DNA from 4 places in the Citrobacter sp. LJND-P06 genome. Region 2 is predicted to be linked to each of the others. Evidence: predicted binding sites of a transcription regulator. Region 2 holds the regulator's gene; each other region holds the start of a gene.

Region 1 (3,211 bases), 500 kb from region 2:
GTTGCGTCATGAATCACAAATATTAAAACGCTGTTTTGATAAATTATTCTTTGTTCGAGTGTTTCTGTAACTGGTCTTGCCCTCCGTGTGGAGGGCTTTTTTATGCAAGCGGCAAGCTGATGATCAGTCTCTCTCGATAGCCAATGCCACGCCCTGCCCGCCACCGATACATAACGTTGCCAGCCCTTTACGCGCTTTACGTTTAAGCATTTCATGCACCAGCGAAACTAAGATTCGACAGCCTGAAGCGCCAATAGGATGGCCGAGAGCAATGGCGCCGCCGTTGACGTTCACCCGACGTTCATCCCACTCCAGCATTTTTCCGACCGAAAGCGCCTGAGCGGCAAACGCTTCGTTGGCTTCGATGAGATCCACATCGGCAAGCTGCCAGCCAACCCGCTCCAGACAGCGGCGAGTGGCATAAACGGGGGCGATTCCCATCAGCGCCGGGTCGACGCCAACGCTGGCAAAAGCACGAATACGCGCCAGAATGGGTAAATTCAACGCCTGCGCTTTGGCTTCACTCATCATCATCACGGCGGCAGCGCCATCGTTAATTGACGAGGCATTTCCTGCCGTGACCGATCCCAGAAGATCGAACGTGGGATCGAGCCTGGCCAGCCCTTCGGCGCTGGCATCGGTTCTCGGCTGTTCGTCCGTATCAATCACCCTTGGTTGTCCATTGCGCTGAGTGATAACAGGCACGATCTCATCTTTAAAGCGACCCGCATCAATGGCCGCACGCGCTTTTTGCTGAGAGCTGAGCGCATAGGCATCCTGCAACTCGCGGCTGATCCCGTATTCCCGCGCCAGATTTTCAGCGGTCACGCCCATGTGGTAATCGTTGAACGCATCCCACAAACCGTCGTGAACCAGGCTGTCGACCAGTTGGCTGTTGCCCAGTTGTGCTCCGGTACGGCTGTCGGTGAGGACATGCGGCGCGCGGCTCATGTTTTCTTGTCCGCCCGCAATCACAATATCCGCCTCACCGCACTGGATGGCCTGGGTCGCCAGATGCAACGCTTTTAGCCCTGAGCCACATACATCGTTGATGGTGATAGCGGAAACCGTATTCGGCAACCCGCCTTTGATGGCGGACTGACGAGCAGGATTCTGCCCTGCTCCTGCTGTGAGAACCTGACCGAGGATAACTTCATCGATGGCATGTACATCAACACCCGTGCGCGCCAGCAACGCTTTGACGACCACGCTGCCAAGCTCAACGGCAGAATGACGCGACAACGCTCCCTGGAAGCAGCCAATGGGAGTCCGTAATGCCCCAACTATCACAACCTCTTTCATTACCACCTCTGCGCAAAATAACACCGCAATAGTAGAGGATTGTTAAAATATTGTTGTCATGAATGTTTAAAAAAAGTGAGTTTTATCACAAAGGAAATTCGTATTGATGTGGCTACGTCGCGACACGCCCCTGTTGTAAATGGTATCGGAGCCAGCTTCCCGCAGCACCTGGAGGGGATTTCTTATTCCAGAGGAGGTCGATTGAGATAGCCCTGGGCCAGCCAGGCACATCCAGTTGAACCAACGGTTTCTCAGCGGCAAATTCTTCGACCAGCGCACAGGGTAGCGCGCACCAGCCGAATCCCTGTACCGCCATACTGAGCAATAATAAATAGTTAGGCGCAGACCAGACCGGCCCTCTCGCCACGTTGGCGCCGCTTTCAAAATAGGTATTCAGTCGCAGCTCACGCCAGGTATGCAGTTGATCCCAGGAGACTTTTTCCTGCGTTGCCAGCGGGTGCGTCGCGGCGGCATACAGTCCCATCCAGGTTTGCATCGGCAACCGCGTGACGCCCATATCCGTAGGGTAGTCGTCACGGGCCTCTATCAACCCCACCTGCGCGCGCCCTTTTTGCAGCAGATCGATGACATCTTCATCTTCACCGATCAGGCATTCAAACTCGGTATGCGGAAATTGCCGATCAAACTGCACCATCAGCTCTTCGAGAACATCCGGATGCAGAGTGTCGGAAAGGACAAAGGTCAGGCGCGCTTCCGTTTCGCCGGACAGCGACAATGCCACTTCATCCAGCCGGTCGCTCGCCGACAAAATAGCCTGTACATAACTGAGCACCCGTTTTCCCTCTTCCGTCAGCACCGGTTGCCGCGACGTTCGGTCAAACAGCGAAAAGCCAAGATCGGCCTCCAGATGCGCTATCGCCGTACTGATGGTGGACTGGCTTTTACGCAGCCGCCGCGCCGCCGCAGAAAAGGAACCGCAGGAGACGGTTTCGACAAATGCCGTTAATGCTTCAGGAGAGTAGCGCATGAACTATCTACTTTATCGATGGATACTATCTTTTAGATATCACATTAAGCGATAAAATGCGCAGGAATCCACATTATTCCGAACATAAAAGAAGGTTTCACGCTATGCAACACGATGCTGTACAACGCCGCTCCTTACCTGAGCGTATTTTTCATGCCGTCTGCTTTGAAGGCATCGCAACGGCTATTCTCGCCCCAACAACAGCATGGTTGATGCAGCGCTCCGTTCTCGAAATGGGCGGCCTCACCGTGCTGCTGGCAACCACCGCGATGATCTGGAATATCATCTATAACGCGCTGTTTGACCGTTTTTGGCCCGCACATCTGGTCAAACGTACCGCCAAAGTCCGCGCCTTTCATGCCCTGGGATTTGAAAGCGGCTTTATCGTGATTGGGGTGAGTATTGTGGCGTATGTGCTGAGTGTGAGTCTGCTACAAGCATTCACACTGGAAATCGGTTTCTTCCTGTTCTTCCTGCCCTACACCATGCTCTACAACTGGGTCTACGATACGTTGCGCCATCGCGTTGTCAAACATCGCCAGCAGCGCGTTACTGCCTGATAACTCACTAATTTGCCGGAGTCGCTGTGATTCCGGCATTTTATCTGTTCGCTCCCTCTATGTATAAGCCTCCCTCAATAACCCCTGTTTATGGTAAATTGTGCTTCTTTTTTGTTTATTTTATAGTTGATACGTTCAGATAATGTCGAAAATTTGGTCAAAAGAAGAGACTCTCTGGAGTTTCGCGTTATATGGAACTGCCGTAGGTGCAGGAACCCTCTTCCTCCCCATACAGTTGGGTTCAGCGGGGGCGATTGTTCTGTTTATCACCGCGCTGGTCGCCTGGCCTTTGACTTACTGGCCGCACAAAGCGCTGTGTCAGTTCATCCTCTCTTCTAAAACTTCAGCAGGAGAAGGGATC
Region 2 (3,211 bases):
TCCGCCAAACGCGATCAGGCAGCCAATCACCGTATCAATAAACCGCGGCACAATGTACTGCTCACCGTTTAACGTCAGCAATTGCAGGGTATACACCGCAGTGACCGTAAACCCGACCGTTGCCCAACCGTAATTTTTACGAATGATCAGATAGCTCACCAGTGTAATGACCAGCATGCCCGCTAGCGTGAAGCCTTCGGGAATATGGAAGTGTAGCGTCACGCCCGCAATCACCAGCCCGACCAGCGTACCTACCGAACGGTGTAATATGCGAACCCGCGTCGCGCCGTAGCCGTTTTGCGTCACAAACAGCACCGTCATCAGGATCCAGTACGGTTTCGGCAGATGTAACGCGCTGCCCATCAGACTGGCGATACTCAGCATGACGCTAATACGCCCGGCATTTCGCAGCGCGGGCGACTTGAAGGACAGATAGTTTTTTAACGCCGGGATCAGCGGGAGTCGGCGCTGTTTATCCGCCATCAGGTCGCGGGCGTAGAGCGGGCGTTGGGTCCGCAATACGCGGGCAATGCGGCTAAAGTGCCAGTAACAGAACTGACCGACCGGGTTATCGGGATGCTGGTTAGCGATTTTCTCCAGCGCACCAATCTGTTTTTCCATGGTAAAGCGAGTTGGCAGGCGGTGATACAGAATATCATCCGCCAGGATGCGTAAACGTGCGGCGACCGTTTGAGCGTTCCAGCGAATCACCTGTTCCGCATGGCTGCGTTCGACCAGCTTTTGCACCTCTTCCGGCTGATGCAGACTGACGGAGATATGTTCCTGTAGGTCCAGCGCTTCCTGGAAGGCCCGCAGCAGACGTTTGTATTCATTGTTGTGATGCGCCGACAGCATGTGCATTTGCTGGTAACACTGGGTGATGAGATCCACCGCTTTCTGTTGGCGTACCAACAAAGGCGGCAGCGCTTTTTCAGGATCCGCATGCTGGGTGAGCAGACTGTATTTGGCTTCGCAGTAGTCGGCCAATTCGCGGTACAACAAACTGAGCGACTCGCGCAGCGGTTGTTCACGCCAGAGCCAAAACCAAAACCAGTTAAAAAGCCCGTACCACAGGGTGCCCAGGGCATAGATCAGCAACGGCTCCCACACGGGCATGTTACCGGCAAGGCTGAGTGTGAAAATGGCGGCGATCAGCGAAGCCGGCAGGAGTCGGGCATGTAAGGCGCTGAGTTCAGCCGTCACGCCAAGAATCAGCGTTAAACCCGTCAGAATCAGCGGCAGCGGTATTGCTTGCGCGAGCAGGAGCTGCATTGCCAGGCTGCATCCGGCAAACAGCGATGCACCAATGACTAAGCGTTTGAAAAAGCGTTTGTGGGGGGTATCAAGCCCGGCGATGTTGCAGCAGGCGGGAACGAGAGAAAAGAGCAATCCCAGATGCAACTGGCCGATGATAAGGCCGATCGCCACAGGTAAACACAACACCAGCGTTTGCCGCAGTGCGTAGTTGATTTCAGGGTGATAGATCAGTCTTCGCCACATCGGTGCCAACAAAAATGGCGTATTACAGGGTAATACGCCATTTTGACGGGGTTAACGAGTGCCGTAGACGACGATGGTCTTACCGTGCGCGGAGATCAGGTTCTGATCTTCCAGCATTTTCAGAATACGACCAACGGTTTCGCGAGAACAGCCAACGATCTGACCGATCTCCTGACGGGTGATTTTGATTTGCATGCCGTCCGGGTGAGTCATCGCATCGGGTTGTTTCGCCAGGTTCAGCAGAGTCTGAGCGATACGACCGGTTACGTCGAGGAAGGCAAGGTTGCCGACTTTTTCGGACGTAACTTGCAGGCGACGAGCCATCTGGGAAGACAGGCGCATCAGAATATCCGGGTTCACCTGGATCAATTGGCGAAATTTTTTGTAGGAGATTTCAGCGACTTCACAGGCCGTTTTTGCACGAACCCATGCACTGCGCTCCTGGCCTTCTTCAAACAGGCCCAATTCGCCAATAAAATCGCCCTGATTCAGATAAGAAAGGATCATCTCTTTCCCTTCTTCGTCTTTAATCAGCACAGCCACTGAGCCTTTAACGATGTAGTACAACGTTTCTGCTTTTTCACCCTGGTGAATCAGCGTGCTCTTCGACGGGTACTTATGAATGTGGCAATGAGACAAGAACCATTCGAGAGTCGGGTCTGTTTGCGGTTTGCCAAGCACCATGCGCGGTTATCCTCTGTTATAAGCTGTCTCCAGAGCCAGAAAACGACGCTGTCTCTGGGGTTGCCAAAATATGCTTCCCGCTGCCAGGGAAGGGGGCTGCTAAAAATGTACTGCAGCCTGTAATGTGATGTTCTCTGCATACATGCAGTACGTCAATGTATTACTGTAGCATCCTGACTGTTTTAGCATAGCTTTCGCTGTGTGTCTCCTGGTGTCTCGCTTCAGCTTGATACAGGTCGCCTTCCGTTGCGAGATTTGTTATGTCCGCGTAATCTGTCAGGAAAATTGAAACATTGGAGTTACGAAATATGCAAGCGCGTGTGAAATGGGTTGAAGGCCTAACCTTCCTGGGAGAGTCTGCTTCCGGACACCAGGTTTTGATGGATGGTAACTCCGGTGATAAAGCACCGAGTCCGATGGAAATGGTGTTAATGGCTGCGGGTGGGTGCAGTGCGATCGATGTGGTGTCTATTCTGCAAAAGGGACGCCAGGACGTGACCAATTGCGAAGTGAAGCTCACTTCCGAGCGTCGTGAAGAGGCGCCGCGCCTGTTCACGCATATCAATCTGCATTTCATTGTGACTGGCAATGATCTCAAAGACGCCGCCGTTTCGCGCGCAGTCGATCTGTCTGCTGAAAAATATTGTTCCGTGGCGTTGATGCTGGAAAAAGCAGTGAATATCACGCATTCATACGAAGTGATTGCTGCCTGATGATCCTTGCCTGATGGCGCTGCGCTTATCGGGCCTACGACAGGAGTAGGCCGGATAACGCAACACCGCCATCCGGCAAAATCTTACCTTACTCGATTTTTTTGCCTTCCATCAGTCGCTGAACCAGCGGCAGCATGATCAACTCCATTGCCAGTCCCATTTTGCCGCCCGGCACGACTAATGTATTGATATGTGAAATAAACGAGCCCTGAAGCATTGCCAGCAGCCAGGGAAAATCGATCCCTTCCAGATTACGAAAATGAATAACGACAAAGCTCTCGTCTAATGACGGGATGCCTTTTGCCGCGAAGGGA
Region 3 (3,211 bases), 190 kb from region 2:
TGCTGCGTGCCGCAAACAAAATCGCTGGCGGGCGTGGCGGCATAAATCAGACCGCGTTTACTCGGTCGCTGGCCCGCAGAGAGAACTTCCACAATGGCGCTTTTACCGGACTTTGCGATAGAGCCAAGCGCTTTTTCCACCACATTCGCCAGGCCGCCCTTTTTGTTGCCAGGGGAGGGGTTAGCGCTGCGGTCGGTTTTCCCCATATCAAGATAGTTATCGTACCAGGCCATCTCTTCCAGCAGGCGTTTGCCCACCTCTTCATTCACGGCGCGCGGTGTCAGCAAATGGATCGCATCGCGCACTTCGGTCACTTCTGAGAACATCACCGTTGCGCCGCAGCGTACTAACAGGTCAGAGGCATAACCCACCGCCGGGTTGGCCGTTACACCGGAAAACGCATCGCTGCCGCCGCACTGCATACCCACCACCAGTTCTGAGGCCGGACAGGTTTCGCGCTGGCGTTGATTCAATTTTTCCAGATGCCGTTTCGCCACCTGCAAAATATCATCGACCATCGATTTAAAGCCTACGTGTTTCTCATCCTGGAGCGTCACGATACTGGCGCTATCCACCGGGATACTTTGCACATCGTCGGTGCCTTCCAGCAGACGTTCCGGCTGCAGCTTTTCGCAACCCAGCCCGATAACCATCACTTCGCCGCCAAAGTTCGGGTTCAGTGCGATGTTATGGATGGTGCGAATCGGTACGATAGCCGCCGGGGCGTTAATCGCCACGCCGCAACCATAGAGGTGGTTTAGCCCCACCACGCCATCTACGTTTGGATAATGGGGCAGCAGATCGCGCTCAATGATTTTCACCACATAATCCACAACCCCGGCAACACAATGGACGCTGGTCGAGATACCGAGCAGGTTCTTGGTCCCGACGCTCCCATCGGCGTTGCGGTAGCCTTCAAAGGTATAGCCTTCCAGCGGCGGTAGCGGTTCCGGTACTTTGGTTGCCAGTGGCAGGGTATTCAGCGGCGGCGCTTTGGGCAGCTCAACCAGCGATTCATCAATCCAGCTCCCGCGCGCAATGTCGCGAACTGCGTACCCAATGACTTCGCCGTAGCGAATGATTTCACCGTGAGCCGGAATGGCCTCCAGTGCCACTTTATGGCCCTGAGGAATATGTTCAATCAACGCCAGTCCGTCAGGGAAGCGGGTTCCGGATTTCAGACCATTGTCATTGACAATAATCGCTACATTGTCAGTGTCATGCACCTTAATATAAAACGCCGGTGACGATTCTTGCCTAATTTCGATGTCGGCCATTGTCCAGTATTCTCCAGCCAGGTGGTGATAATAAAAAATAAGAGTCGAATCTGATGATAAGAATTAAAGATTCAATGTTGTGAAATAAGAATGTCAGGAGTTCAAAGTCAAGAATGTGATCAATGTCACTCATTGCTGTGAGCGCCGCGCCACAAGGGGCAGTAAAGCGTAAATCTGTGCATCAGCGCCCAGCATTATGTGCATTTGCTCAAGATAATATTTAAATATTATGGATTAAATGTTCTTTTGCACAATGCCTGATATCGCCTCGCTGATTATACTGAATCACGGTTTAAGGTGTCTGATAAATTATTTGATATTCTCTTTGTTTAGTAATTTGTCATATGAAATCACAATCAAATAATAATAAGAATGTCTTCTTAAGTGCCTGAGGTAAATAAAATGATACTGGATACGGTTGAAGAGAAAAAGAAAGGTACGCATACCCGCTATTTAATCTTGCTAATAATTTTTATTGTGACGGCCGTTAACTACGCTGACCGCGCGACACTTTCCATTGCCGGTACCGAAGTGGCGAAAGAGCTACAGCTGAGTGCGGTGTCAATGGGGTACATTTTTTCTGCCTTCGGCTGGGCCTATTTGCTGATGCAAATCCCTGGCGGCTGGCTGCTCGACAAATTTGGCTCGAAGAAAGTCTATACCTGGAGTCTGTTCTTCTGGTCGCTGTTTACCTTCCTGCAGGGCTTTGTGGATATGTTCCCGCTGGCCTGGGCGGGTGTCTCCATGTTCTGTATGCGTTTTATGCTGGGCTTTTCAGAAGCGCCTTCTTTCCCGGCTAACGCCCGTATTGTCGCCGCATGGTTCCCGACCAAAGAGCGTGGTACTGCCTCCGCTATCTTTAACTCGGCACAATATTTTTCGCTGGCGCTGTTTTCGCCGCTGTTGGGCTGGCTGACCTTTGCCTGGGGTTGGGAGCACGTGTTTACCGTGATGGGAGGCATCGGCTTCGTACTGACGGCGCTGTGGGTAAAACTGATCCACAACCCGACAGACCATCCACGCATGTCTGCGGAAGAGTTGAAGTTCATCTCTGAAAACGGCGCAGTGGTGGATATGGACCACAAAAAGCCTGGCAACGCGGTAGCCAGCGGCCCAAAACTGCATTACATCAAGCAGTTGTTGAGCAGCCGCATGATGTTGGGCGTGTTCTTCGGACAGTATTTCATCAACACCATTACCTGGTTTTTCCTGACCTGGTTCCCGATCTATCTGGTGCAGGAAAAGGGGATGTCGATTCTGAAAGTGGGTCTGGTGGCGTCTATCCCGGCGCTGTGTGGATTTGCGGGCGGTGTACTCGGCGGCGTGTTCTCCGATTATCTGATTAAACGCGGCGCTACCCTTACACTGGCACGTAAGTTACCGATTGTTCTCGGTATGCTGCTGGCCTCGACCATCATTCTGTGTAACTACACCGACAATACCGTGTTAGTGGTGATGCTGATGGCGCTGGCGTTCTTTGGTAAAGGGTTTGGCGCGCTGGGCTGGCCGGTGATTTCCGACACCGCGCCGAAAGAAATTGTTGGCCTGTGCGGCGGGGTATTCAACGTATTCGGTAACGTGGCCTCCATTGTCACCCCACTGGTGATTGGCTACCTGGTCAGTGAACTGCACTCATTTAATGCCGCGCTGGTGTTCGTTGGATGTTCAGCGTTGATGGCGATGGTCTGCTACCTGTTTATTGTCGGCGACATTAAACGTATGGAATTACAAAAGTAATTAACGGTTAAGAGACAAGGTATAAGCGATGAATAACGATATCTTCCCGAATAAGTTTAAGGCCGCGCTGGCTGCCAAACAGGTACAGATTGGCTGCTGGTCTGCGCTGGCAAACCCGATTAGCACAGAAGTGCTGGGTCTGGCCGGGTTCGACTGGCTGGTGCTGGATGGCGAACATGCGCCAAACGATATCTCCA
Region 4 (3,211 bases), 1.2 Mb from region 2:
TTCTGCCCGGTTCTTACCCCACAAATCCAGGTTCCAGCCTGCCGTTAGCCCAAAAGTCCCGTTGGTGTACCACGGGCCGGTCGTACCCGCAGCGGGATCGCTGCTGGCAAAGGGCCCCATCACCCCTTCGGCTGACATTTTCTGCCGCTCTGCATTCGCCGAAAAATCGACCTGCGGCCCGTCCTGCGTTTCAACGGCTTTGGCCTGCGCCTCCGCTAATTGAATGCGCTGCTCTGCTACCTGCATATCGGGCGCATGTGCCAGCGCACTCTCGATCAGCGCATTCAACTGAGGATCCTGATATGTCTGCCACCACTGGCTGTCCGGCCAACCGTTTTTTAATGCTGCCGGTAATGCAGATTCGACGTGTGAAGCAGGCATCTGCTGCGCCAGCGTCTGGCGGTTGTCGTGCATCGGGGCGCATCCCGCAAGTGCAACAAATAGCGGCAAACACGCGGTCGCGACAAAAGGAGAATAACGATTCATGGGGGTGTTCTGGTAAGAAAAGGTGTGCAGAGATTACGTGGTATCGCGTCTTTTTTTTTAGTTACGCGTGGCAATACATCTTTGGAAAATAAAAGAAATAATCAGAAAAATATATTCAGCTTAAATGAATATTTAAGAATCATTAAAGTGATAAATACAACCCCCATTTCGTTTCCCTGATTTGCCAATGCGCCATCGGCCATGTCTCATGGCCGCAGCGACGCGATATCAATGGCCTGGATCGCGCGGGCAATATCCGGTGAATTATTGAGAGAGCGAATCTCCTGAAACAGCGTGGTCGCTTCGGAATACTCTTTACGTAAATACCCCAGCCACTGTTTGATGCGCGCCACGTGATACAGCCCGGTATCACCTTGCTTTTCCAGTCGGCTATATTTCTGCAACAGGACAACCACGTCAGGCCACGGCATACGCGGTTCGTTATATTTCACAACACGGCTCAGGTTAGGAATATTTAATGCCCCTCGCCCCATCATGACCGCGTCGCAACCGCTTATTGCCATACAGTCCTGCGCACTTTGCCAGTCCCAGATCTCACCGTTGGCGATAACCGGAATCGTTAACCGCTGTCGGATTTCGCCAATCGCCTGCCAGTCAATGTGCTCCGCTTTATACCCTTGTTCTTTTGTGCGCCCGTGAACCGCCAGTTCGCTTGCGCCAGCCTGCTGTACCGCATCGGCAATTTCGAATTTTCTGTCGCCGCTGTCCCAGCCCAGACGCACTTTAACCGTCACGGGCAGATGTGCCGGTACCGCCTCACGCATCGCCTTTGCCCCCTGATAGATAAGCTCAGGATCTTTGAGTAAGGTTGCACCGCCGCCGCTGCCATTAACCAGCTTTGACGGACAGCCGCAGTTAAGATCAACGCCATACGATCCTAACGCCACCGCGCGCGCGGCATTTTCCGCCAGCCATTGCGGATATTGTCCCAGAAGCTGAATACGCACCAACGTGCCCGAGGGTGTCCGGCTGGCATTGAGCAGTTCCGGGCAAATGCGGTGGAATACTTTCTCAGGCAGGAGTTGATCCACCACGCGCAGAAATTCCGTGATGCACAGATCGTAGTCGTTCACGTCGGTCAGGAGCTCGCGCACCAGAGAATCAAGCACGCCTTCCATCGGCGCCAGCAAAACACGCATATCGTTACCCGCAAAAAAAGAGGCGCTATGGTAGCGTCTCTCCAGGGCGGTTTAAAGTGTCTCCGCTATGATCTTTATAACGCAACGTTCCCGTTGTCTATATTCACTATGCTCAGAATTCATGATGTGATCGGTAGCACATTTTAAAGTTTAATTGTATGATGAATCCCTCTCATCAAGGGCGTTTACTATGAGTAAATCACTGAATATCGTCTGGCAATATTTACGCGCATTTGTGCTGATTTATGCCTGCTTATATGCGGGTATTTTTATTGCGTCGCTGCTTCCCATTACGATTCCCGGCAGCATCATCGGCATGTTGATCCTCTTCGTTTTACTGGCGCTGCAAATTCTGCCGGCAAAATGGGTCAACCCGGGTTGCTACGTGCTGATTCGCTATATGGCGTTACTTTTTGTTCCCATTGGCGTGGGCGTGATGCAGTACTTTGACTTGCTGCGTGCGCAGTTCGGGCCCGTCATTGTTTCTTGCGCGATAAGTACGCTGGTCGTCTTTCTGGTGGTTAGCTGGAGCTCGCATATTGTGCACGGCGAACGAAAAGTGGTTGGGCAGAAAGGATCAAAACAATGATGTCGTACATCTGGTGGTCGTTACCTCTGACACTGGCGGTGTTTTTTGCCGCGCGTAAACTGGCGGTGCGTTTTAAAATGCCATTGCTGAATCCGCTGCTGGTCGCCATGGTGGTCATCATTCCTATACTTATCCTCACCGGGACGCCTTACGATCACTATTTTCAGGGCAGCAAAGTGCTGAACGACCTGCTGCAACCTGCGGTGGTCGCGCTGGCCTATCCGCTGTATGAGCAGTTGCACCAGATCCGCGCGCGCTGGAAATCCATCATCACTATCTGTTTCTTTGGTAGCGTGGTCGCTATGGTGACGGGCACGTCGGTGGCCCTGTTGATGGGCGCCACGCCTGAAATCGCCGCCTCGGTATTGCCTAAATCGGTCACCACGCCTATCGCGATGGCGGTGGGGGGGAGTCTTGGCGGCATTCCGGCAATCAGCGCCGTATGCGTGATATTTGTCGGGATCCTCGGAGCCGTGTTTGGTCATACGCTGTTAAACGCCATGCGAATCCGTACCAAAGCCGCGCGTGGACTGGCAATGGGCACCGCATCGCATGCCCTCGGCACCGCACGCTGTGCGGAGCTGGACTACCAGGAAGGCGCCTTTAGTTCGCTGGCGCTGGTGATTTGCGGGATTATCACCTCGCTTTTGGCTCCCTTTTTGTTTCCCGTCATTCTGGCGGTAGTGGGCTAAAATTTGCGATGCGTCGCGCATTTTCCATTTAAGTTTCATAAGTTGCACACGTAATGAGATATGAATCACATATAAAGCGGTAACAGGCCCGTACACTACGATTCCATTACATTGTTATGAGGCAACGCCATGCATCCACGTTTTCAAACTGCTTTTGCCCAACTCGCGGATAATTTGCAATCAGCGCTGGCTCCACTTCTGGCGGATAAGCATTTCCCCGCCATGCTGAGTGCAGAGCAGGTCTCGACGCTGAAAAGTGAATCGGGGCTGGACGAAGACGCGCT

Evidence for each region. Region 2 encodes CRP, which controls carbon source genes, mostly activating them, when cyclic AMP is high. Its sites were predicted from a motif close to ATGTGANNNNNNTCACAT; they were not measured.
Region 1: the regulator CRP is predicted to act here: its motif matches at 1,376-1,393, upstream of ACO7SM_RS04145 (acetyl-CoA C-acetyltransferase).
Region 3: the regulator CRP is predicted to act here: its motif matches at 1,391-1,408, upstream of garD (galactarate dehydratase).
Region 4: the regulator CRP is predicted to act here: its motif matches at 1,771-1,788, upstream of ACO7SM_RS07665 (CidA/LrgA family protein).

Annotation. Positions count from the first base shown of each region.
Region 1 is NZ_CP187317.1:860,301-863,511, reverse strand. Features, by position in the region: gene ACO7SM_RS04145 (acetyl-CoA C-acetyltransferase) at 124-1,302, opposite strand; gene ACO7SM_RS04140 (LysR family transcriptional regulator) at 1,415-2,290, opposite strand; gene ACO7SM_RS04135 (multidrug/biocide efflux PACE transporter) at 2,395-2,850, shown strand; gene ACO7SM_RS04130 (amino acid permease) at 2,993-3,211, shown strand, end outside.
Region 2 is NZ_CP187317.1:364,314-367,524, forward strand. Features, by position in the region: gene ACO7SM_RS01640 (YccS/YhfK family putative transporter) at 1-1,500, opposite strand, end outside; gene crp (cAMP-activated global transcriptional regulator CRP) at 1,552-2,184, opposite strand; gene ACO7SM_RS01650 (OsmC family protein) at 2,493-2,897, shown strand; gene ACO7SM_RS01655 (phosphoribulokinase) at 2,986-3,211, opposite strand, start outside.
Region 3 is NZ_CP187317.1:554,862-558,072, forward strand. Features, by position in the region: gene garD (galactarate dehydratase) at 1-1,277, opposite strand, end outside; gene garP (galactarate/glucarate/glycerate transporter GarP) at 1,680-3,014, shown strand; gene garL (2-dehydro-3-deoxyglucarate aldolase) at 3,043-3,211, shown strand, end outside.
Region 4 is NZ_CP187317.1:1,600,048-1,603,258, reverse strand. Features, by position in the region: gene mdtQ (multidrug resistance outer membrane protein MdtQ) at 1-486, opposite strand, end outside; gene dusC (tRNA dihydrouridine(16) synthase DusC) at 693-1,646, opposite strand; gene ACO7SM_RS07665 (CidA/LrgA family protein) at 1,837-2,235, shown strand; gene ACO7SM_RS07660 (CidB/LrgB family autolysis modulator) at 2,232-2,927, shown strand; gene cdd (cytidine deaminase) at 3,057-3,211, shown strand, end outside.